DNA from 3 places in the Streptomyces sp. NPDC005761 genome. Region 2 is predicted to be linked to each of the others. Evidence: riboswitches for the same ligand, from Rfam matches in the RefSeq annotation. Region 2 holds a riboswitch; each other region holds the start of a gene.

Region 1 (7,826 bases), on a different contig from region 2:
GCGACGGCGCAAGGGCGGGGCCTCAGGCCCCCACGGAGAGCCTGCTGCGCAGCAGGGCCGCCAGGGCGTCCGCGAACTCGACCGGCTCGACCGGAAGGGTCACCGCGGCGTCCGCGCGGCTCCAGGTGGCCAGCCAGGCGTCCTGGGGGCGGCCCATCAGGAGCAGCACCGGCGGGCAGCGGAAGATCTCGTCCTTGATCTGCCGGCAGACGCCCATCCCGCCCGCGGGGGCCGTCTCACCGTCCAACACGCAGACGTCGACGCCTCCGTGGTCCAGCGCGTCCAGGACGGCCGGCAGGGTGGCGCACTCCAGGAACTCGACCTGCGGTACGTCCGCGGCAGGCCTGCGGCCGGCTGCCAGCCTCACCTGCTCACGGGTGTGTGCGTTGTCGCTGTAGACCAGGACCGTGGCGGTCGGCTGCATTGTTCCTCCGTGACATCTGTGTCTTCGGGGCAGTCGGGGCTCTCGGTGCACGAGGGCTGTCCGATGCGCGGATCGTACTCCGCCCGATGGCCTGTCAGCATCGCCCGCGACGGCGGATCCATGGGCCGTTCGGGGAGGACACACCCCTCTGACACACCGAACGGCACCCCCCGGAGTGAGGGCGGGATAAGCGACCGACATAATGTCGGTCGTGGCGACAGCAACGACAGTAGAAACCGGGCACGCGCACCCGTCGGTCAATCGGCCGAACCTCACCAGCGTCGGAACCATCATCTGGTTGAGTTCCGAGCTGATGTTCTTCGCGGCCCTCTTCGCGATGTACTTCACCCTGCGATCGGTGACCGGAGCGGATCACTGGAAGGAAATGGCGTCAGCCCTGAACTTCCCGTTCTCGGCGACGAACACCACGATCCTGGTGCTCTCCTCACTCACCTGCCAGCTCGGCGTCTTCGCCGCGGAGCGGGGCGATGTGAAGAAGCTCCGCGCCTGGTTCGTGATCACTTTCGTGATGGGTTCGATCTTCATCGGAGGCCAGGTCTTCGAGTACACGGAGCTGGTGAAGAAGGACGGCCTCTCGCTGTCCTCGGATCCGTACGGCTCGGTGTTCTACCTGACCACCGGCTTCCACGGTCTGCACGTGACAGGCGGCCTCATCGCCTTCCTGCTCGTTCTGGGCAGGACGTACGCAGCCAAGAGGTTCACCCATGAGCAGGCGACCGCAGCCATCGTCGTGTCCTATTACTGGCACTTCGTCGATGTCGTGTGGATCGGCCTGTTCGCCACGATCTACATGATCAAGTAACCGGGCTCGTACCCGACCCATCATCGACGCAGAAGATCCTGACACCGGGGTAATCCGTGAAAAAGCTCTCCGCACGACGACGCCATCCGTTGGCGGCGGTCGTCGTACTACTCCTCGCGCTTGCGGCTACTGGGGGGCTGTACGCCGCGTTTGCGCCCGCGAGTAAGGCGCAGGCCGACGAAACCGCCCAGTCCCTCGCCATCGACGAGGGCAAGAAGCTGTACTCCGTCGGTTGCGCCAGCTGCCACGGAACCGGCGGTCAGGGCACCACCGACGGGCCCCAGCTTGTCGGCGTGGGCTCGGCCGCCGTGGACTTCCAGGTCGGTACCGGGCGTATGCCGGCGCAGCAGCCGGGCGCCCAGGTACCGAAGAAGAAGGTCATCTACACCCAGGCCGAGATCGACCAGCTCGCGGCGTACGTCGCGTCGCTCGGCGCCGGTCCGATCGTCCCGACCAAGAGCCAGGTCAGCCCCGAGGGCGCGGACGTGGCCAAGGGCGGCGACCTGTTCCGTACCAACTGCGCCCAGTGTCACAACTTCACGGGCGAGGGCGGTGCCCTGACGAACGGCAAGTACGCCCCCAACCTCGAAGGCGCGAGCCCGAAGCACATCTACGAGGCCATGCAGACCGGCCCGCAGAGCATGCCGTCCTTCCCTGACTCGACGATGCCCGAGCAGCAGAAGAAGGACATCATCGCGTACATCCAGACGGTGAACAGCGCGCAGGCCGAGAGCCCGGGTGGCCTCAAGCTGGGCGGCCTCGGTCCGGTCAGCGAAGGCCTGTTCGGCTGGATCTTCGGTCTGGGCGCACTGATCGCAGTTGCCATCTGGGTCGCGGCCCACACCGCTAAGGCCAAGAAGTCATGAGTAGCCAAGAGATTCCAGAAGAGAACCTGCCCGAAGCGCAGGACCCCGCGCACGGCGCGGTGGAGGGTGCGGGCGATCCGTTCGCCGACCCGGGGCTGCCGGCCCACAGGCCGCGCATCCAGGACATCGACGAACGGGCCGCCAACCGGTCCGAGCGCGCGGTCGCGTTCATGTTCACGCTGTCCATGCTGGCGACGGTCGGCTTCATCGCCTCCTACGTCATCTTCCCGGTCGACAAGATCGTCTACATCTTCCCGATCGGTCATGTGAGCGCGCTCAACTTCTCCCTGGGGCTGACCCTGGGCGTGGCGCTCTTCGCGATCGGTGCGGGCGCCGTCCACTGGGCGCGCACCCTGATGTCGGACGTGGAGGTCGCGGACGAACGTCATGCGATCGCGGCCGAGCCCGAGGTCAAGGCGAAGGTTCTCGCCGACTTCGCGGCAGGTGCCGAGGAGTCCGCGTTCGGCCGGCGCAAGCTGATCCGCAACACCATGTTCGGCGCGCTGGCCCTGGTGCCGCTCGCCGGTGTGGTGCTGCTGCGCGACCTCGGTCCGCTGCCGGAGAAGAAGCTCCGTTCGACGCTGTGGGCCAAGGGCAAGCAGCTCGTCAACATGAACACGATGGAGCCGCTGCGTCCCGAGGACGTCGTCGTCGGTTCGCTGACCTTCGCCATGCCCGAGGGCCTGGAGGAGGACGCGCACGACTTCCAGAAGCAGATCGCCAAGGCAGCCCTGATGATCGTCCGCATCGAGCCGGACAACATCAAGGACAAGCGCGAGCGCGAGTGGGCCCACGAGGGAATCGTGGCCTTCTCGAAGATCTGCACCCACGTGGGCTGCCCGATCAGCCTGTACGAGCAGCAGACGCACCACGTGCTCTGCCCGTGCCACCAGTCCACCTTCGACCTCTCCGACGGCGCCCGCGTCATCTTCGGTCCGGCCGGTCACGCTCTTCCGCAGCTGCGGATCGGCGTGAACAGCGAGGGCAACCTCGAGGCGCTCGGTGACTTCGAAGAGCCCGTCGGTCCTGCATTCTGGGAGCGCGGATGAGTACTGCGACCGATACGAAGCGCAAGGCGCCCGCCGGTGAGCGGGTGGCCGACTGGGCGGACGGCCGGCTCGGGATCTACTCCCTGGCCAAGGCCAACATGCGCAAGATCTTCCCGGACCACTGGTCCTTCATGCTCGGTGAGATCTGCCTCTACAGCTTCATCATCATCATCCTCACGGGTGTGTACCTGACGCTGTTCTTCCACCCGAGCATGAACGAGGTCGTGTACCACGGCCCGTACGAGCCCATGCAGGGCATCCGGATGTCCGAGGCCTACGCCTCGACCCTGAACATCAGCTTCGACGTGCGTGGCGGTCTGCTGGTCCGGCAGATCCACCACTGGGCCGCGCTGATCTTCCTGGCCGGCATGTTCGTGCACATGATGCGCGTCTTCTTCACCGGTGCGTTCCGCAAGCCGCGTGAGATCAACTGGCTGTTCGGCTTCCTGCTGTTCGTCCTGGGCATGTTCACCGGTTTCACCGGTTACTCGCTCCCGGACGACCTGCTCTCCGGCACCGGTGTCCGCTTCATGGAGGGCGCGGTCCTGTCCGTGCCGATCGTCGGTACGTACCTGTCGATGTTCCTCTTCGGCGGCGAGTTCCCGGGCGGCGACTTCGTCGCCAGGTTCTACTCGGTGCACATCCTGCTGCTGCCGGGCATCATGCTCGGGCTGCTGGTGGCCCACCTGATCCTGGTCTTCTACCACAAGCACACGCAGTTCGCGGGTCCCGGCCGGACGAACAAGAACGTCGTCGGCATGCCGCTGCTGCCGGTCTACATGGCGAAGGCGGGAGGCTTCTTCTTCCTCGTCTTCGGTGTCATCGCGGTCATCGCGGGCATCGCCTCGATCAACCCCATCTGGGCCATCGGGCCCTACCGCCCGGACCAGGTGTCCACCGGCGCCCAGCCCGACTGGTACATGGGCTTCTCCGAGGGCCTGATCCGTGTCATGCCGGGCTGGGAGGTGAACCTCTGGGGCCACACCCTGGTCCTGGGCGTGTTCATCCCGCTGGTGATCTTCCCGCTGGTCCTGGCCGCGATCGCGGTCTACCCGTTCATCGAGTCCTGGGTCACCGGGGACAAGCGCGAGCACCACATCCTGGACCGTCCGCGCAACGCGCCGACCCGCACGGCGTTCGGCGTCGCGTGGATCACCTGGTACATGGTGCTGCTCATGGGTGGTGGAAACGACCTCTGGGCCACGCACTTCCACCTGTCGATCAACTCCATCACCTGGTTCGTGCGGATCGCGTTCTTCGTCGCTCCGGTCATCGCGTTCGTCGTGACGAAGCGGATCTGCCTCGGCCTTCAGCGCCGGGACAAGGACAAGGTGCTGCACGGGCGCGAGTCCGGTCTCATCAAGCGCCTGCCGCACGGTGAGTTCGTCGAGGTCCACGAGCCGCTCGCACCGGCCCAGCTGCACACGCTCACCGCGCACGAGCAGTACAAGCCGGCCGAGATCGGCCCGACGGTCGACGAGAACGGTGTCGAGCGCAAGGTGTCCGTGGTGCAGAAGCTGCGGGCCAAGCTCAGCAAGGGCTTCTACGGCGAGAACAGCCAGATCGCCAAGCCCACCGCCGAGGAGTACAAGGAGATCACCAGCGGCCACGGCCACCACTGATCACCTGAACTGATCGCCACAGCAGGAGCCCCGTCCATCCGATGGACGGGGCTCTTCGCTGTCCCCGGGGCTCGATAGGGTGGCCCCATCCCCTTTATCGGCTGTGGACCCCAGGAGCGGACCATGAACGTTGTGACCCCGGCAGGCGGCGACAGCGTGGCGGCTCGTACCTGGCCCGGCGTGCTGACCCCCCTGCTGCGCGGCCAGGACCTGACGGAGGACGACACCGCCTGGGCGATGGACCGCATCATGAGCGGTGAGGCGACCGACGTGCAGATCGCCGGCTTCGCCGTGGCGCTGCGAGCCAAGGGCGAGACGGTCACGGAGGTCTCCGGTCTGGTCCGCGCGATGTACGAGCACGCCACGACCATCCACGTACCCGGCCGCACGGTCGACATCGTGGGCACCGGCGGCGACATGGCCAAGACGGTCAACATCTCCACCATGTCGGCGATCGTCGTGGCCGGGACGGGCGCCAAGGTCGTCAAGCACGGCAACCGCGCCTCGTCGTCTGCCAGCGGTTCCTCCGACGTGCTGGGCAAGCTCGGCGTCAATCTGGAACTGCCCCCGCAGCGCGTCGTCGAGGTGGCCGAGGAAGCGGGCATCACGTTCTGCTTCGCCGTGAAGTTCCACCCCGCCCTGAGGCACGCGGCGAAGGCCCGGGCGGAGCTCGGCGCGCCGACCACCTTCAACATCCTCGGCCCGCTCACCAACCCGGCCAAGGTGCGCTCGCAGGCGATCGGTGTCGCCGACCTGCGGATGGCGCCGATCGTCGCGGGCGTCCTCGCCGAACGGGGCAACTCCGCCCTGGTCTTCCGGGGCGACGACGGCCTGGACGAGCTGACCACCACCGCGACCTCCCGCGTCTGGATCGCCAGGAACGGCGCCGTGCGCGAGGAGGCCTTCGACCCGCGCGACGTCGGCCTGGAACTGGTGCCGGTGGACGCCCTGCGGGGCGCCGACGCCTCGTACAACGCGGACGTGGCCCGGCGGCTGCTCGCCGGGGAGACGGGCCCCGTACGGGACGCGGTGCTGCTCAACTCGGCGGCGGCCCTCGTCGCGCTGGACCCGGGGGAGGGCACGCTCGCCGAGCAGCTCACCGCCGGGATCGCCAAGGCCGCCGAGTCCATCGATTCGGGTGCGGCGGGCCGGGCGCTGGAGCGATGGGTCGTGGCCAGCAACGCCTGAGAGGCTTCCGGGCACAGGATGTGAGGCGGGGCGCAGTCCAGATCATGGACTGCGCCTTGCGCGTTCCTCCGCGTATGGCAGGATGCTTGGCAGGTCATGAGTGACAGCGACTACGGCCCCGGCCCGCTGTCCGGCAACCCTCCGTCCGTGGCGGGGTGCCCCGGGTGAAGACCAGGCCGCAGGCAGCGAGGTCTGCGGCAAGCGCGGACCCCTCGACATCGTGAGATGTCCACCCGTGGGGTCCTGGTCCTCAGGGAGCCTCTTGTGAGCAAGCGAATGCGATAGGGCTTTTCGGCCCTTCTCCGCACACCCCTCTTTCTTCCTCCGTGCTGCCGCGTATCCGCAGGCACGCGGAATTCGCCTGCCTGTTACGGGAGTTCGTCATGTCTGTCCTCACTGCTGCCACCGACCAGTCGATTTGTGCCCCGCTGCCGGTTCTGGGTAAGGATGTGACGGTTCCGCTCGTCACGGGCGGAGAGGTCACCTACGCCGCGCTGGACTACGCCGCCAGCGCCCCGGCGCTGCAGCGGGTGTGGGACGACGTGGCCGCGTACGCGCCGTACTACGGCAGCGTCCACCGCGGCGCCGGCTACCTCTCGCAGCTCTCCACGGACCTCTTCGAGAGCAGCCGCGAGACCGTCCGGGAGTTCCTCGGCTGCCGCACCGAGGACCAGGTGACCTTCACCCGGTCCACCACCGACTCGCTCAACCTGCTCGCAGCCGCCCTCCCGGCCGACTGCCAGGTGTTCGTCTTCGAGACCGAGCACCACGCCTCGCTGCTGCCCTGGCGCGACGCCCGGGTGACGTACCTGAACGCCCCGCGCACCCCGGCCCAGGCCGTAGAGACCCTGGAGCGCGCGCTCGCCGGCCGCGACCCCTACGGCCCCGCGCTGGTCTGCGTCACCGGCGCCTCCAACGTCACCGGTGAGCTGTGGCCGGTCAAGGAGCTCGCCGCCGCCGCGCACGCCCACGGCGCCCGGATCGTGCTCGACGCCGCCCAGCTCGCCCCGCACCACCCCGTCGACATCGCCGTGCTGGACGTCGACTGGGTCGCCTTCTCCGGGCACAAGCTGTACGCGCCGTTCGGCTCGGGTGTCCTCGCCGGCCGCTCCGACTGGCTGACCGCAGCCGAGCCGTACCTGGCCGGCGGCGGCGCGTCCCGCCAGGTCGCCCGGCGCGCCGACGGCGGGGTGGACGTCGAGTGGCACACCACCGCCGCCCGCCACGAGGCCGGTTCGCCCAACGTCATCGGCGTCTACTCCATCGCCTCCGCCTGCAAGGCGCTCACCGAGGCCGGATTCGACAGCCTGGTCGCCCGGGAGCAGCGGCTCGTCACCGCGGTCCGCGCCGGACTCGCCGAGGTCCCCGAGGTCAAGGTGCTTTCGCTGTTCGGCGACGACGCCCCGCGGGTCGGCGTCATCTCCTTCGTGGTGGAGGGCTGGAACAGCTCCCACTTCGCCGCGGCACTCTCCGCCGAGTACGGCATCGGGGTGCGCGACGGACTGTTCTGCGCCCACCCCCTCGTGCGCACCCTGCTCGGCAGCGACCCGCAGGACGTCGGCGAGTGCGGCGCGCCGGAGGCGGAGCCGGGCCAGAAGTCCCTCAACGCGATCCGGGTCAGCTTCGGCGCCGGTACGCCGGACGAGCACGTCGAGCGCTTCCTGCGGGCGGTCAAGGAGCTCGTGAGCGAGGGCGCCCAGTGGAAGTACCGGACCGAGGACGGCCGTTGCGTCCCGGACCGGGGTACGGCCGCCCAGGTCTGAGGTCTCTCAGCACGTTCGGGGGGGGGGGGGGCGGCGGGCCGGCCCCGCCGCAAAATGCTAACTCCGGGCCCTCTCGGCCCTGCATATAGGT
Region 2 (7,826 bases):
TGCGAGCAGCTCGACACCGGTTCTGACCGGGCGCGGTGACCCGGTTCCGCGCGGGAGTGACAGGGGGCCCGCCGCCCGGGGCCGCGCGGAGCGCCGGGGGTGCCGGGCCGACGCGACCGGGCTGCCACCGCGCGCGGTTCTCGCTTGCGGCGGCGCGGCGCGCACGGCAGGGTTCCGGGGTGTGGCCACTCTGCTGATCGTCCATCACACGCCCTCGCCGAACTGCCAGGCGCTGTTCGAAGCCGTCGTCTCCGGTGCGACGACCGACGGGATCGAGGGCGTCCGCGTAGTGCGGCGCGCGGCGCTCGCCGCGACGGCATCGGACGTCCTCGCCGCCGACGGCGTGCTGCTCGGCACCCCGGCCAACCTCGGCTACATGTCCGGCGCCCTCAAGCACTTCTTCGACCAGATCTACTACCCCTGCCTGGATGCGACGCGGGGCCGTCCCTTCGGTTACTACGTGCACGGCGGCAACGACGTCACCGGCGCCGTGCGGGCCGTCGAGTCCATCACGACGGGTCTGGGGTGGCGCCGTGCGGCGGACGCGGTGACGGTCACGGGAGAACCTTCCAAGGCCGACACCGAGGCGTGCTGGGAGCTGGGGGCGACCCTCGCCGCCGGCCTGGCGGACTGACCCACCCTGCCTTCGCCCCCCGTGGCAGGGCCCGTCGGCCCGCCGACGTCACCCGCTTGCCGGTCCAGGCGATGCCGCTAATGTCGATATGTAGGCCAAAAGCACATTTTCGTTTCCGCGCTCTCCCGGTGGAGGGACGGCGCCGCACGAGAAGGAGCCTCCCATGACCCGTACATTGCGGAGCGCGATAGCCCTGGCCGGAGCGGTAGCTTTGTCGATGGGCGCGGTGGCCACCAGCGGCGCGGCGCAGCCGGGAGCGGGCCGCCAGGCGGACGAAGTCAAGATCGGTCTGCTGCTGCCCGAGAGCAAGACCACGAGGTACGAGAAGTTCGACCGGCCCTACATCGAGGACAAGATCAAGGAGCTGGCGCCGGGCGCCCAGATCGACTACTACAACGCCGCCGAGAGCGCCACCACTCAGCAGCAGCAGGTGAACACGGCGCTTGCCAAGGGCGACCAGGTGCTCATTCTGGACGCGGTGGATGCCAAGTCGATCCAGTCCTCCGTGCAGAAGGCGCGGGACGCCGGCGTGAAGGTCGTGGCGTACGACCGGCTCGCGCAGGGGCCCGTCGACGCCTACGTCTCGTACGACAACCGCAAGGTCGGAGAGTTGCAGGGCAAGGCGCTGCTTGCGGCGTTGGGCGACAAGGCCGGCAGCGGCGAGATCGTGATGCACAACGGTTCGCCGACCGACCCGAACGCCGCCGAGTTCAAGGCCGGCGCGCACTCCGTCCTCGACGGGAAGGTGAAGATCGGCAAGGAGTACGACACTCCGAACTGGGACCCGAACAACGCCAACCAGCAGATGTCCGGTGCCATCAGCGCGCTCGGCAAGGACAAGATCGTCGGTGTCTACTCGGCCAACGACGGCCTGGCCGCCGGTATCGCCACGTCCCTCAAGGCAGCAGGCATCAACGTGCCGTTGACCGGTCAGGACGCCCAGCTCGACGCGATCCAGAGGATCCTGCTCGGCACCCAGACCATCACCGTCGAGAAGCCGTACAAGCCGGAGGCCGACACCGCCGCCGCCATCGCGGTCGACCTCGCCCAGGGCAAGGACGTTCCCAAGAACCTCACGCCCACCACCGTCACCAGTGGCAGCGGCGAAAAGGTCCCGGCCAAGCTGCTGACGCCGGTCGTGGTCGACAAGGACAACATCAACGACACAGTCGTCAAGGACGGCCTGTACTCGGTCGAGGAGATCTGTACTCCCGCCTACTCCGACGCCTGCGAGAAGGCCGGACTCCAGTAGCCCCCCTTCGCGAACCGACATCAGTACTCCCGACTCCACACATCCGGACGGGCCGCACCACGCGGCTCGTCCGGCGGGGGCAGAGACCGTCTGCCCGTGCGTGCGGACGACCCAGGAGGCGGTTCCTTTGCCGGAAGCACCTGTGCTCACTCTGCGGGGGATCTCCAAGCGCTTCGGCGCGGTCCAGGCACTGTCGGGCTTCGATCTCGAGGTCCACCCCGGCGAAGTCGTCGCGCTCGTCGGCGACAACGGAGCCGGCAAGTCGACCGCGGTCAAGGCGATCGCGGGCGTCAACCCACCGGACCAGGGCGTCATCGAATGGCAGGGCCGCCGGGTCGCCATCAGCCGGCCGCACGACGCCCAGAACCTCGGCATCGCGACCGTCTACCAGGACCTGGCCCTGTGCGACAACCTCGACGTGGTCGGCAACCTCTTCCTCGGCCGCGAACTGCGCCGCTTCGGTGTGCTCGACGAGGTCCGCATGGACCAGCGCTCGCGCGAACTGCTCGACACCCTGTCCATCCGCATCCCGAGCGTCCGCATCCCCGTCGCCTCGCTCTCCGGCGGACAGCGCCAGACGGTGGCGATCGCCCGGTCCCTGATCGGCGATCCGAAGGTCGTCATCCTCGACGAACCCACCGCGGCCCTGGGGGTGGAGCAGACGGCCGAGGTCCTCGACCTGGTCGAGCGGCTCCGGCAGCGCGGTCTGGGGACCATCCTGGTCAGCCACAACATGGTGGACGTGATGGCGGTCGCGGACCGGATCGCGGTGATGCGCCTGGGTCGCAACAACGGCTTCTTCGACCGGCGTTCCACGACCACCGAAGAGATCATCTCCGCCATCACCGGGGCCTCCGACAGCGCGGTCACCCGCCGCCAGGCCCGTAAGCGGGAGGAGGAGCGATGACACGGGAACCCGGACACGACGACGGCCAGGAACCAGCCCACGACGCCATGCCCGCCATCGACACCCGCCTGCTCGTCCGCGAGGAGGGCATCCGCGGGTACGCCGCGGAGTTCTGGCGCAAGATGCGCAGCGGGGAACTGGGCTCCCTCCCCGTAGTCATCGCCGTGATCATCATCTGGACGGTGTTCGGCAGCCTGAACAGCACGTTCCTCTCGGCCCAGAACCTCTCCGACCTCAGCCAGCAGATCGTCGGCACCGGCATGATCGCCGTCGGCATCGTCTTCGTGCTGCTCCTCGGTGAGATCGACCTGTCCGTCGGGTCCGTCAGCGGTCTGTGCGCCGCGATCTTCGCCGTTCTCAACGTCATGAACGGCATGAACGAATGGCTGGCGCTCCTGATCGCCGTGCTGGGCGGAGCTGCGGTCGGCCTCATCCAGGGCTTCTTCTTCGCGAAAGTCGGCGTGCCCGCGTTCGTGGTCACCCTTGCGGGCAACCTCGCCTGGAACGGGCTGATGCTGCAGGTGCTCGGCTCCAGCGGCACGGTCAACATCCCGGGCGACACCAACGTCGCCGAGATCTACTCCACCATCTACCACAGCCCGGCTGCCGCCTACGCGACCGCGGCGGCCGGGGTGGGTCTGTTCCTGGCGGCCTCCCTCCTGGACGCCGCGCGCCGCAGGGCGGCGAGGGTGCCGTCCCGCCCCGTCGCCGAGATCGTGCTGCGTACGGTCGTCATCGCCGCGATCGCCTTCACCACCGCGTACATCCTCAACCGGTACCAGGGCCTCCCACTGGCCCTCCTGATCTTCCTTGTCGTGCTGGTGGTACTGGACTTCGTGCTGCGACGCACCACGTACGGGCGGAAGGTCTTCGCGGTCGGCGGCAACTCGGAGGGTGCGCGACGGGCAGGCATCAGCGTGCCGTTCGTCCGGATGTCCGTCTTCTCCATCGCCGGCACCATGGCCGCGGTCGGGGGCCTCTTCCTCGCCGGGCAGATCCAGTCGGCGAGTCAGACCTCGGGCGGCGGCAACCTCCTGATGAACGTCATCGCCGCGGCCGTCATCGGCGGCACGAGCCTGTTCGGCGGCCGCGGTTCGGTGTGGTCGGCCCTGCTCGGCGCCCTGGTGATCGGGTCCATCCAGTCCGGGATGAACATCATGGGCGTCAGCAACGCCATCCAGTTCATGATCACGGGATCGGTCCTGCTGGCGGCCGTGGTCGTCGACTCCGTCTCCCGCCGGAGTCAGAAGGCCGCGGGACGCGCGTGATTACGCCCCCGGGGCCATCGGCGCCGCGGGGCTCCGGTCAGGCCCCGGCGCAAGGGGGGGCCGGGCGCGAGCGCCGCGTGGCGGGCGCTGGGCCCGGCGTCACTGTGGCCGGACGGAACAGTCGGCGCAGCCGCGGTGTTGGGACTTCCGGCGGGGTGAGCACGACCATGATCCGGCGGGCATTGCGCGGCGCGGGCGTCGCGCGTAGCGTTCCGGACAGGTCATGAGCGTCAGCTTCGAGCCCTGGCTTGTTGACCGGCAACCCTCCCGCGCGGCGGGGTGCTCCAGGTGACGACCAGGCGGGGCCCGTCCGGGTTCCGCAAGCGCGAGGCCTCCGGGCCCGCCCGGCCGGAAGAGTGGAGGCGAGGGTCGTGCCACCGGTGTCCTGCCCCCTCGTCAAGGTGCTCGCCCCCCGGCGCCGCGTCCACCTCTACTCCCGGCCCCACATCGATCTCCAGCGCGTCGCCGGCGCGCTCTGTCGTTCCTGACCCGTTCCCGCGACGCCGAACCTCCCGACGAGGTCCGGCGATCACCCACGGTCGATCAGGAAGGCACCCTTCGTGTCCGCATCGTCATCCCCGCACCCTCCCCTGTCCTCCTTGCTGCACCTCGCCGTCGCGCTCGACGGAGCGGGCTGGCACCCGGCCGCCTGGCGCGAGCCGGAGGCCCGGCCCGGGGAACTGCTCACCGCCGCGTACTGGACCGACATCGTCAGCGAGGCCGAACGCGGCCTGCTCGACTTCGTGACGATCGAGGACGCCCTCGGGCTCCAGTCCTCGCAGTTCCCGGAGCCCGACGGCCGCACCGACCAGGAGCGCGGTCGCCTCGACGCGGTACTCGTCGCCGCCCGCGTGGCACCGCTGACCCGGCACATCGGCCTCGTCCCCACCGTGGTCGCCACACACACCGAGCCGTTCCACATCTCCAAGGCGATTGCCACCCTCGACTACGTGAGCACGGGCCGGGCCGGTGTGCGCATCCAGGTATCGGCCCGACGGCACGAAGCCGCCCACTTCGGCCGCCGCGCCTTCCCGCGCTTTCGCCTCGACGAACTGGACACCCCGGCCGTACGGGCGCTGACCGCCGAACTCTTCGAGGAAGCCGCCGAGTACGTCGAAGCGGTGCGCCGCCTCTGGGACAGCTGGGAGGACGGTGCCGAGATCCGGGACGCAGCCACAGGCCGCTTCATCGACCGCGACAAGCTCCACTACACCGACTTCGAGGGCCGGCATTTCAGCGTCAAGGGTCCCTCCATCACACCCCGGCCCCCGCAGGGGCAGCCGGTCGTCAGCGCCCTGGCGCACCGGAGCGTGCCCTTCCAACTGGTGGCACGCTCAACGGACATCGGCTACGTCACCCCGCACGACCCGGGCCAGGCCGGAGCCATCGTCCACGAGATCCGCTCCCAGCAGGCGGCGGCGGGGCGAGCCACGGAACTCCTCCACATCTTCGGGGACCTCGTGGTCTTCCTCGACGACACCCCCTCGGCCGCGGCGGCCCGCCGGGACCGTCTGGACGACCTCGCGGGACATCCGTACCCCAGCGACGCGAAGATCTTCACCGGCACACCCGCGCAACTGGCGGACCTTCTCCAGGAATGGCAGCGGGCCGGGCTCTCCGGATTCCGGCTGCGCCCCGCAGTGATCGGCCACGACCTTCCGGCGATCACCCGCAAGCTCGTGCCGGAGCTGCAGCGCCGAGGCGCCTTCCGGACCGCCTACGAGGCCGACACCCTGCGCGGGCTGCTCGGACTCGCCCGCCCCGCCAATCGCTACGCCACTGTCTGAGCCGGAGGGACCACCCACATGAGCACCAGCAACGGCGCCGGCCACAGCACCGGCAAGCCGCTCAAGCAGATCCACCTCGCCGCCCACTTCCCGGGCGTCAACAACACCACCGTCTGGAGCGACCCCGCGGCGGGCAGCCACGTCGAGTTCAGCTCCTTCGCGCACTTCGCGCGCACGGCCGAACGCGCCAAGTTCGACTTCCTGTTCCTCGCCGAGGGGCTCCGCCTGCGGGAACAGGGCGGTGAGATCTACGACCTGGACGTCGTGGGACGCCCCGACACCTTCACCGTGCTGTCCGCCCTCGCCGCCGTCACCGAACACCTCGGCCTCACCGGCACGATCAACTCCACGTTCAACGAGCCCTACGAGGTGGCCCGCCAGTTCGCCAGCCTCGATCACCTCTCGGGTGGACGCGCGGCATGGAACGTCGTCACCTCGTGGGACGCGTTCACGGGTGAGAACTTCCGGCGTGGCGGATACCTGCCGCAGGAGGAGCGGTACTCCCGGGCCAAGGAGTTCCTCGCCACCGCCAACGAACTGTTCGACTCATGGCGCGGTGACGAGATCGTCGCCGATCGTGCGACGGGCACCTTCCTCCGGGACGCGCGGGCCGGATCCTTCGTGCACAAGGGGCAGCACTTCGACATCGAAGGGCAGTTCAACGTGCCGCGGAGTCCGCAGGGCCGCCCGGTGATCTTCCAGGCCGGGGACTCCGACGAGGGACGCGAGTTCGCGGCGGAGGGCGCCGACGCGATCTTCAGCCGCTACAGCACCCTCAAGGAGGGGCAGGCGTTCTACACGGACGTCAAGGGCCGCCTCGCCCGACACGGCCGTACCCCTGACCAGTTGCTGATCCTGCCGGCCGCGACCTTCGTCCTCGGCGACACGGACGCCGAGGCGGAGGAACTGTCCCACGAGGTACGCCGCCTACAGGTCAGCGGTGCCACCGCGATCAAGCACCTCGAGTTCGTCTGGAACCGTGACCTCTCCTCCTACGATCCCGAGGGCCCGCTTCCCGACATCGACCCGGACCTCGGCGAACACACCGTCGCCCGCGGCCGGGCGCAGGTCCGCATGTACCGCGACCCACTGGCCACCGCCCGGGAGTGGCGGGAGCTCGCGGCCGCGAAGAACTGGTCCATCCGCGACCTGGTCATCGAGACCGGCAGCCGCCAGTCCTTCGTCGGCTCACCGGCCACCGTCGCGTCGACCATCGACGCATTCGTCCAGGCCGACGCCGCCGACGGGTTCATCCTCGTTCCGCACATCACCCCCGGCGGGCTGGACGTCTTCGCCGACACCGTGGTCCCGCTCCTTCAGGAGCGCGGAGTGTTCCGCACGGAGTACGAGGGGACGACTCTGCGCGACCACCTCGGCCTGGGCCGTCCCGAAGGCGCGAGGGCGGGCGAGCGCGTGGCCTCCTGACAGACCCCGTCGGTAGGCTGCGGCCGTATGACCGACCCGTTCCTCGAACTCCTTCGCACCCGGCCCGAACTGGCCGAAGCCGCGGCTTTCCCCTTCGGCTTCGACGTGGGCCGGGCGTACCACGTCGAGGACGTGCACCTGGCGTCCGGTGCGTCGCTGGAGCCGATCGCCGGCGACGACACCGGAGGCACGTTCTTCCTCTCCGGAGGGAAGGCCGTGCTGTACGCCTCCTCCGAAGGGGACGCCGTGCTGATCGCCGACAGTGTCGGCGAGGCCCTGGAGATGCAGATCCGGCTGCCCGAATGGTGCGAGAACCTCTCGGAGGAGCTGGACGAGGAGGCGATGCGCGCCGCGGTGCAGGTGTCCGACGCCGAGGCGCGGGAGGAGTACGCGCCCGAGCTGGACGAACAGCGAGCGGCGTTGATCACCGGCCTCGGTCTCCCGGACCGGCCGCTGGTGGAGCTCTTCGCGATGACGGAGTCGGCCTCCCGGCGCACCGAACCGGACCACCTGCTGCTCAATTCGGCGGAGCTGTGCGCGTACCGGCTGAGCG
Region 3 (7,826 bases), on a different contig from region 2:
GCACCACCGTCGACCGCGATGAAGCCGTACCCCTTCTCCGCGTTGAACCACTTGACGGTGCCCTGAGCCATGCCTAACTCCCCTATTACTGGCCCTTGCACAGGACCGCACTTCGCGGGCCCGGGTCAGAACTCACCCTCCGACAGGAGAGGGTGGGTGCGCCGGAACGCGTCGACCGCGGCCGAATGTATCTGCCCAACTGCCCTCTGCAACAGGTCAATCGGACGAGAATTCTGAGCAGAACCGATCGCCCGAATGTGAGGAATTCATGAGGATCCTGGGCAACTCGGGCCAGGCAAAGGCGACTTATGACGCAAGGAGCTCGCACACTTTGGCTGCATCTTGTCGTGGCCCGGCGCATTCTCATATGCGGGGGGCACGGGCAGCGGAGGGGGCTTCCCTCACCCTACCCCGCTCAACCATGCAGAATTGCCCCCTCCGCTTCTCTTGCGGAGGGGGCAATCGTGGTCACGCTGTGAAGTCGGCCCGGCGGCCTCCGGGGCCCGGGCCGCGGGCTCAGCAGCCGCCGGCGACGGCCGGGATGATCGAGATGCCGGCGCCGTCCGGCGTGGCCGCGTCCAGGCCGCCCTCGAAGCGCACGTCGTCGTCGTTGACGTACACGTTCACGAAGCGGCGCAGCTTGCCCTGGTCGTCCAGGACGCGGGCGGCGATGCCCGGGTGGTCCTTCTCCAGGGACTCGATGACCTGGGAGAGGGTCGCGCCCTCGGCCGGGACCTCGGCCTGGCCGCCCGTGTAGGTGCGGAGGATGGTGGGGATACGGACCTTGACGCTCATGGTGTGCCCTTCCTGAAGTCTCGGGTGGTCAAAAGCTTCTCAGCCGGTGGCGAGGCCCGAGGCGAGGCCGGCGGCACGGAAGGCGTCCAGGCTCGGACGGATCGTGGCGCTCGCCTGCGAGGTGGCGGCCACGGCGTCCAGCGTCTTGAGGCCGTCACCCGTGTTCAGGACGACGGTGGTGAGCGTCGGGTCGAGCACACCGGCGTCGATCAGCTTCTTCGTCACGCCGACCGTCACCCCGCCCGCGGTCTCCGCGAAGATGCCCTCGGTGCGGGCCAGCAGCTTGATCGCGTCGACGACCTGCTCGTCGTCGACGTCCTCGACGGCTCCACCGGTGCGGCGCGCGATGTCCAGGACGTACGGGCCGTCGGCCGGATTGCCGATCGCCAGGGACTTGGCGATCGTGTTCGGCTTCTGCGGCCGCACGACGTCGTGCCCGGCCTTGAAGGCGGCGGAGACCGGGGAGCAGCCCTCGGCCTGGGCGCCGAAGATCTTGTAGGGCTTGTCCTCGACCAGGCCGAGCTTGATCAGCTCCTGGAGGCCCTTGTCGATCTTCGTGAGCTGTGAGCCGGACGCGATCGGAATGACGATCTGGTCGGGCAGCCGCCAGCCGAGCTGCTCGCAGATCTCGTAGGCGAGGGTCTTGGAGCCTTCGCCGTAGTACGGACGCAGGTTGACGTTGACGAATCCCCAGCCCTCGCCGAGCGGGTCGCCGATGAGCTCGGAGCAGAAGCGGTTGACGTCGTCGTAGTTGCCCTCGATGCCGACCAGCTCGCCGCCGTACACCGCGGCCATGACGACCTTGCCCTGCTCCAGGTCGTGCGGGATGAACACGCACGAACGCAGGCCGGCCCGGGCGGCGGCGGCACCCACGGCACCGGCGAGGTTGCCGGTGGAGGAGCAGGAGAGGGTGGTGAAGCCGAAGGCGCGGGCGGCCTCGACGGCGATCGCGACGACGCGGTCCTTGAAGGAGTGCGTCGGGTTGCCGGAGTCGTCCTTGACGTACAGACCGCCGGTGACGCCCAGCTCGCGGGCGAGGTTGTCGGCCTTGACCAGCTTGGTGAAGCCGGGGTTGATGTTGGGCTTGTCCGCGACATCGGAGGGGACCGGCAGCAGCGGCGCGTAGCGCCAGATGTTGTCGGGTCCGGCCTCGATGCGCTTCTTCAGCTCTTCGGGGGAGCCGCTCGGCAGGTCGTACGCCACTTCGAGCGGCCCGAAACAGGACGCGCAGGCGAAAATGGGGCCGAGTGCGAATCGCTCTCCGCATTCGCGGCAGGAAAGCGCCGCGGCGGGACCGAGATCCACGGAAGCTTCGGTGTGTGCTGCAACAGTCTCAACAGCCATGATGGCGAGGCCCTTTCTCCTCATCTTCCTCGCGACGCATTTCGTCACGAGACGGAATTGGCACCTTCCCCACCTGACCTCGCGGTCGGCGGGAGGGTTGCCGGGACTTCAACGGGCCGTTCCCTCTGTCCCTCTGGATGAGCGCTGTGGCACTGGACCATGGATCCAGGCGTTTATCGGCGGACGGACCCCGGCATGCGACGGCCATCTGCGTTGTTCAAGACTGTAACCGAAGCACCGGACTGTTGAGATAGTCGTCCGAACCGCGAGATGGATCACATACAGGGAGTATCGACCGTGCTGGAAGAGGTCGAACGCTGGCTGACCAGGCGTTCCTGGTCAGCCGCCGACCGTCCGCTGGACCGTCTGCTGGCGGCCAGGAACGACGCGCACGGCACGAGCGTGAGTGTGGTGCTGCCCGCGCTGAACGAGGCGGAGACGGTCGGGGACATCGTCACGACGATCCGGCGCGAGCTCATGGAGAAGGTCCGGCTGGTCGACGAGCTCGTGGTGATCGATTCCGGTTCGACGGACGCCACGACCGAGGTCGCCCGCCGGGCGGGCGCCCGGGTGGTCCACCGGGACACGATCCTGCCCCGCATCCCGGCCGTCCCCGGCAAGGGCGAGGTGCTCTGGCGGTCACTGCTGGTGACCGGCGGTGACATCGTCTGCTTCATCGACGCGGACCTGAAGGACTTCTCGGCGGACTTCGTCTCCGGCATCGTCGGCCCGCTGCTGACCGATCCCTCGGTGCAGTTCGTCAAGGCGATGTACGACCGCCCGTTCGGCGACACCACGGGCCAGGGCGGCCGGGTCACCGAAATGGTGGCACGCCCGCTGCTCAATCTGCACTGGCCGCAGCTGGCCGGTTTCGTCCAGCCGCTCGGCGGCGAGTACGCCGTGCGGCGCTCGCTGCTGGAGCGGCTGCCGTTCCCCGTCGGTTACGGAGTGGAGCTGGGCCTGCTCGTGGACGCCCTGCACACGGTCGGCCTGGACGCGCTCGCCCAGGTCGACGTCGGCGTCAGGAAGCACCGCCACCAGGACGGCCAGGCGCTCGGCCGGATGGCGGCCGCCATCTACCGGACCGCTCAACTCCGCCTCTCCCGCGGGCATCTGGTCCGCCCGTCGCTGACCCAGTTCGAGCGCGGCGAGCACGGATTCGTCCCGCACACCTACCCGGTGGACACCGAGGAGCGGCCGCCGATGCGCGAGATCGAGGAGTACGTCTCACGCCGCGCGGCGTGAGGCGGGGAAGGCGACCGGCGCCGTGGGGAGTGCGTTTCACGCCTGGTGACGGGACCTGGCAGGGCTTCGCACGTTTGGGCGGTTCGTGATCGGGCTAGATTCCGCCCATGGTCTCCGAGCACGCCCCCCAGCCCGCTGCCCAGGTACTCGTCGCGTCCAACCGCGGCCCGGTCTCGTACGCGCTGCGCGAGGACGGCTCCCTCGACGCCAAGCGCGGCGGGGGCGGACTCGTCTCCGGCCTGAGCGCGGTCGACGACAAGATGTGGGTCTGCGCCGCCCTGGGTGACGGTGACCGTGCGGCGGTCCAGCGAGGGGTCGGCGAGCCGGGTGTCCGGATGCTCGACATCGACGCGGAAGTGCACGCCGACGCGTACAACGGGATCGCCAACTCGGTGCTGTGGTTCGTCCACCACCTGCTCTACCAGACGCCCGTCGAACCGGTCTTCGACGCGGAGTTCCGCCGGCAGTGGGCCTCCTTCGAGACGTACAACCGGGCCTTCGCGGAGGCGCTCGCCGAGGAGGCGGGCGAGGGTGCGGCGGTCCTCGTGCAGGACTACCACCTGGCGCTGGTGCCCGGCATGCTCCGCGAGCTCCGCCCCGACCTGCGGATCGGCCACTTCTCGCACACCCCGTGGGCCCCCGTCGACTACTTCCGGCTGCTGCCCGACGACATCGCCGAACAGCTGCTGCGCGGCATCCTCGGCGCCGACCGGGCGGCCTTCCTGACCCGCCGCTGGGCGGACGCGTTCATCGGCTGCTGCACGGAGATCCTCGGCGGCACCGGCCGCACCCGGATCGGGGTGCACGGCCTCGGCGCCGACGCGGACTTCCTGCGCCGCCGCGCGCACGAGGCGGATGTGGACGAGCGGATGGCGGCGCTGCGGGAGCAGGTGGGCCCCGGCCGGAGGACGATCGTGCGGGTCGACCGTACGGAACTGTCCAAGAACATCGTCCGCGGCCTGCACGCCTACCGAGCCCTGCTCGACGAGCGGCCCGAGTGGCGCGGGCGCGTCGTCCACATCGCGTTCGCCTACCCCTCGCGGCAGGACCTCGCGGTCTACCGGGAGTACACGGCCGAGGTGCAGCGCGTCGCCGACGGGATCAACGAGGCGTACGGGACGGCGGACTGGACGCCGGTCGTCCTGCACGTCAAGGACGACTTCGCCCGCTCGCTGGCGGCGTACCGGCTGGCGGACGTGGCGCTCGTCAACCCGATCCGGGACGGGATGAACCTGGTCGCCAAGGAGGTCCCGGTCGTCTCCGACGACGGCTGCGCGCTGGTGCTGTCGCGGGAGGCGGGGGCGTACGAGGAGCTGGGCGCCGACGCGATCACGGTGAACCCGTACGACGTGTCCGCCACCGCCGCGGCCCTGCACGAGGCGCTGACGATGACGGACGACGAGCGGACGGCCCGCACGGAGCGGCTGGCCGCTGCGGCGACCGCACTGCCGCCGCAGCAGTGGTTCCTCGACCAGCTAGAGGCGCTGCGCCAGGGCTGACAGGAACGCGACGACGGCCCCCGGCCCCGGCAGCAGCAGGTCGGCACGGTCGGCCAGTTCGGGTACTTCCGTGCCGCTGCAGACCAGCAGGCCGGGGGTGCCGTCGGGGCCCTCGGTGCGCAGTTTCTCCACGGCGGCGTACGCGGCGAGGTCGCCCAGGTCGTCGCCGGCGTAGAGCACGGAGCCGGCGCCGGTCTCGTGCACGTACTGGGTGAGGGCGACGCCCTTGTCCATGCCGGAGGGGCGCAACTCCAGGACCAGGCGGCCGGGTTCGACGATCAGGCCGTGCCGGGAAGCGAGCTCGCCCAGGGGGCCGCGCAGGGCCTCGAAGGCGGCCTGCGGGTCGGCGGCACGGCGGGTGTGGACGGCGAGCGCCTGGCCCTTCTCCTCTATCCAGGTGCCCCGCCAGGAGTCGTATTTGTCGAGGAAGCCGGGGAGTTCGGCCCGGACGGCGGCGACGCCGGGGTGCGGGGCGGGGGCGTGGACGGTGCCGGAGACGGCGTCCCAGCGTTCGGCGCCGTAGTGGCCGAGGACGACGAGCCGGTCGAGCCCCGTGACACCGGCGAAGCCGCCGTAGCGGACGGCGACACCGGCCGGGCGGCCGGTGATCACGGCGATCGACGCGACCTTGGGGGCGAGTGCGGCCAGTGCCTCGACGGCGCCGGGGTGGGCACGGGCCTGTTCGGGGTCCGGGACGATGTCGGCGAGCGTGCCGTCGAAATCGAGTGCGATCACGGCGCGGTCGGGCCGGGCGAGGAGAGCGGCGAGGCCCTCCTGGCCGGCGGGGGTGGCCGGGGCCGGCAGGGGTGGGGTGTGCGGAGTGCTGCCCATGGGGCGAGCCTATAGGCGGCGGGTCCCGGGCGGGGCCTGTCGCGGGGCGACCGGCACTCCGCCGGACGCCGCGGCCCGGTCGCCGAAGGGGCTGGATCCTGCCGGAGCCGCGGGGCTCAGCGGCGCCCGCGCCTGGCCTCCCGTACCCGGCGCAGACGATTGACCGTCACCGGGTCCGCCTCCAGGGCCCGCCGGTCGTCCAGCAGCGCGTTCAGCAGCTGGTAGTAGCGGGTCGGGGAGATGCCGAGCTGTTCCCTGATCGCCCGCTCCTTCGCCCCGGGCCCCGCCCACGACTGACGCTCGACCGCGAGGACCGCACGGTCCCGGTCGGAGAGTCCGGCGGGAGGAGCGGGCTCGTCGGGGCCGTTCGGAGGGAGGACGGTCATATCAGCCAATATATTGCGCGGGCCGCGGGCCGCTACTCCGCGCTCTCGGCCGCGGCGGACTCCTGCGCGATGTGCTGGAGGACGCTCTCCGGATTCGCGCCCGGCTCGACCGCCCTGCCGATGTTCTCCTTGATCGACTCACTGGCCTGGGCCCAGGACGTCTTGCCGAACGGGTAGAACTCCGCGCCCTGCAGCGCGGTCAGGAACTGGTGCAGCGGCTTGGACTTGGGGTCGTCCTCCATCGCCGCCGAAGCGCTGTCCGTGACGGGCAGCAGGTCGTACTTGTCGACGAACGCGATGACGTTCTCGTCGCTGAACATGAAGTCGAAGAACTTGCCCATCTCGACCCGGTGGCCGTTCTGCTTGAACCCCATGATCCAGTCGGCCACGCCCATCGATGCCCTGGTGGGGCCGTCGGCGCCGGGCAGCTGCACCATGCCGAAGTTCACGCCCTGCTTCTGGGCCTCCTCCATCAGGGTGGGGTGGCCGTTGAGCATGCCGACATCGCCCTGGGTGAACGCCGCGAAGGCCTTGGCCCGGTCGAGCTTGCCGGGGGCGACGGGGCCGACGAGCCCCTTGTCGACGAGGTTCGACTTCAGCCAGTCGAAGGTCTGGACGTTCTCCGTCGAGTCGATGTCGTACGAGCCGACGTCGTCGGTGTAGCCGCCACCGCCGCTGAGCAGCCACATCATGGTCTCGGCCTGGGACTCCTCCTGGCCCAGCGGCAGGGCGAACGGGTACTTCACCCCGCGCTGCTTGAGCGCCGCGGCGTCGGTGGCTATGTCGTCCCAGGTCTGCGGGGCCTTGAGGCCCGCCTGGGAGAAGAGGTCCTTGTTGTAGAAGAGCAGCCGGGTGCTGGCGACGAACGGCAGCCCGTACTGGATACGGCTGACCCGGCCGGCCTCCGCGAGCTTCGGCAGGAAGTTCGCCTGGGTGGGGATGCTGAGCATCTGGTCGGCGGAGTAGAGCTTGCCGGCCTTGGCATAGTCCGCGTACGCGCCGATCTGCGCGATGTCGGGGGCCTTCCCGTCCTTCACCATCTCGGCGACCTTGCGGTCGACGTCCGTCCACGGGTAGACGGTCACGTCGACCTTGATGCCGGGGTGGGAGGCCTCGAAGCTCCGGGCGACCTCGTCCCAGTACGTCTGGGACTTGTTGGCCTCACCGGTGCCGTAGTCGGCCGCGACCAGTTTCAGTGTGACGTCGCCCGAGCCTCCGTCGCCGCCGCAGCCCGCCAGCGCGACCGTCATGCCCAGTGCGGCGACAGCCGCCGTCAGTCCCAAGTAACGCCGCTGCACAGCTCAGTCCGTCCTCGTCGATTGCGCCACCCGCGGCACCCACGTCGGCGTGGGGGCCCTCCGGATGAGCTGCGATTTTGCACCACCCACGAGAAGGAGGTCTACACCACCGGGGTATCGCTTCCGCAACACAGCAGCATTGCACGCGACGCGGAGCGACTGCTAAGGAGGTCTCGGCCGGGCACGATCCGGCCCTCGCCCTCTATTGGTCCAGACCTCCCGGCCGCCGTGTCGGGCAGATCCGCACGCATACGGTGCCACCCGAGCCGCACCGGCCACCGCCCAGCCGCAAGGAGCCGTCGAGCATGTCCCGTACCGCATCAGAAATTGCCACCCAGCCCAGCTGCTGGCGTCGCGCCGCAGAGGCGGGTGCCGCCTTCGAGGGGCTGCCGCGTCCGGGCGAACGGGTCGCCGTGACCGGGTGCGGC

What was found. A riboswitch is a leader RNA that binds a small molecule or an ion and turns the genes downstream of it on or off. The one in region 2 is predicted to bind S-adenosylmethionine.
Region 1: it holds a riboswitch for S-adenosylmethionine, as region 2 does, so the genes downstream of both, ABZ434_RS17025 (aminotransferase class V-fold PLP-dependent enzyme) here and ABZ434_RS17560 (putative leader peptide) in region 2, are expected to answer to the same signal.
Region 3: it holds a riboswitch for S-adenosylmethionine, as region 2 does, so the genes downstream of both, thrC (threonine synthase) here and ABZ434_RS17560 (putative leader peptide) in region 2, are expected to answer to the same signal.

Annotation. Positions count from the first base shown of each region.
Region 1 covers NZ_JBEXXX010000015.1:157,679-165,504, forward strand. Annotated here, with positions in the region: gene ABZ434_RS16995 (hypothetical protein) at 23-424, opposite strand; gene ABZ434_RS17000 (heme-copper oxidase subunit III) at 627-1,247, shown strand; gene ABZ434_RS17005 (c-type cytochrome) at 1,304-2,113, shown strand; gene ABZ434_RS17010 (Rieske 2Fe-2S domain-containing protein) at 2,110-3,162, shown strand; gene ABZ434_RS17015 (ubiquinol-cytochrome c reductase cytochrome b subunit) at 3,159-4,784, shown strand; gene trpD (anthranilate phosphoribosyltransferase) at 4,908-5,972, shown strand; SAM riboswitch class IV at 6,065-6,182, shown strand; gene ABZ434_RS17025 (aminotransferase class V-fold PLP-dependent enzyme) at 6,356-7,735, shown strand.
Region 2 covers NZ_JBEXXX010000016.1:120,971-128,796, forward strand. Annotated here, with positions in the region: gene ABZ434_RS17535 (hypothetical protein) at 1-26, shown strand, start outside; gene ABZ434_RS17540 (NAD(P)H-dependent oxidoreductase) at 182-634, shown strand; gene ABZ434_RS17545 (substrate-binding domain-containing protein) at 798-1,886, shown strand; gene ABZ434_RS17550 (ATP-binding cassette domain-containing protein) at 2,014-2,793, shown strand; gene ABZ434_RS17555 (sugar ABC transporter permease) at 2,790-4,061, shown strand; SAM riboswitch class IV at 4,281-4,393, shown strand; gene ABZ434_RS17560 (putative leader peptide) at 4,463-4,549, shown strand; gene ABZ434_RS17565 (LLM class flavin-dependent oxidoreductase) at 4,622-5,848, shown strand; gene ABZ434_RS17570 (NtaA/DmoA family FMN-dependent monooxygenase) at 5,867-7,273, shown strand; gene ABZ434_RS17575 (hypothetical protein) at 7,301-7,826, shown strand, end outside.
Region 3 covers NZ_JBEXXX010000028.1:89,237-97,062, reverse strand. Annotated here, with positions in the region: gene ABZ434_RS24145 (cold-shock protein) at 1-71, opposite strand, end outside; gene ABZ434_RS24140 (MoaD/ThiS family protein) at 517-795, opposite strand; gene thrC (threonine synthase) at 835-2,139, opposite strand; SAM riboswitch class I at 2,157-2,283, opposite strand; gene ABZ434_RS24130 (glucosyl-3-phosphoglycerate synthase) at 2,437-3,384, shown strand; gene ABZ434_RS24125 (trehalose-6-phosphate synthase) at 3,492-4,883, shown strand; gene otsB (trehalose-phosphatase) at 4,860-5,714, opposite strand; gene ABZ434_RS24115 (DUF3263 domain-containing protein) at 5,831-6,100, opposite strand; gene ABZ434_RS24110 (extracellular solute-binding protein) at 6,133-7,350, opposite strand; gene ABZ434_RS24105 (sugar isomerase) at 7,704-7,826, shown strand, end outside.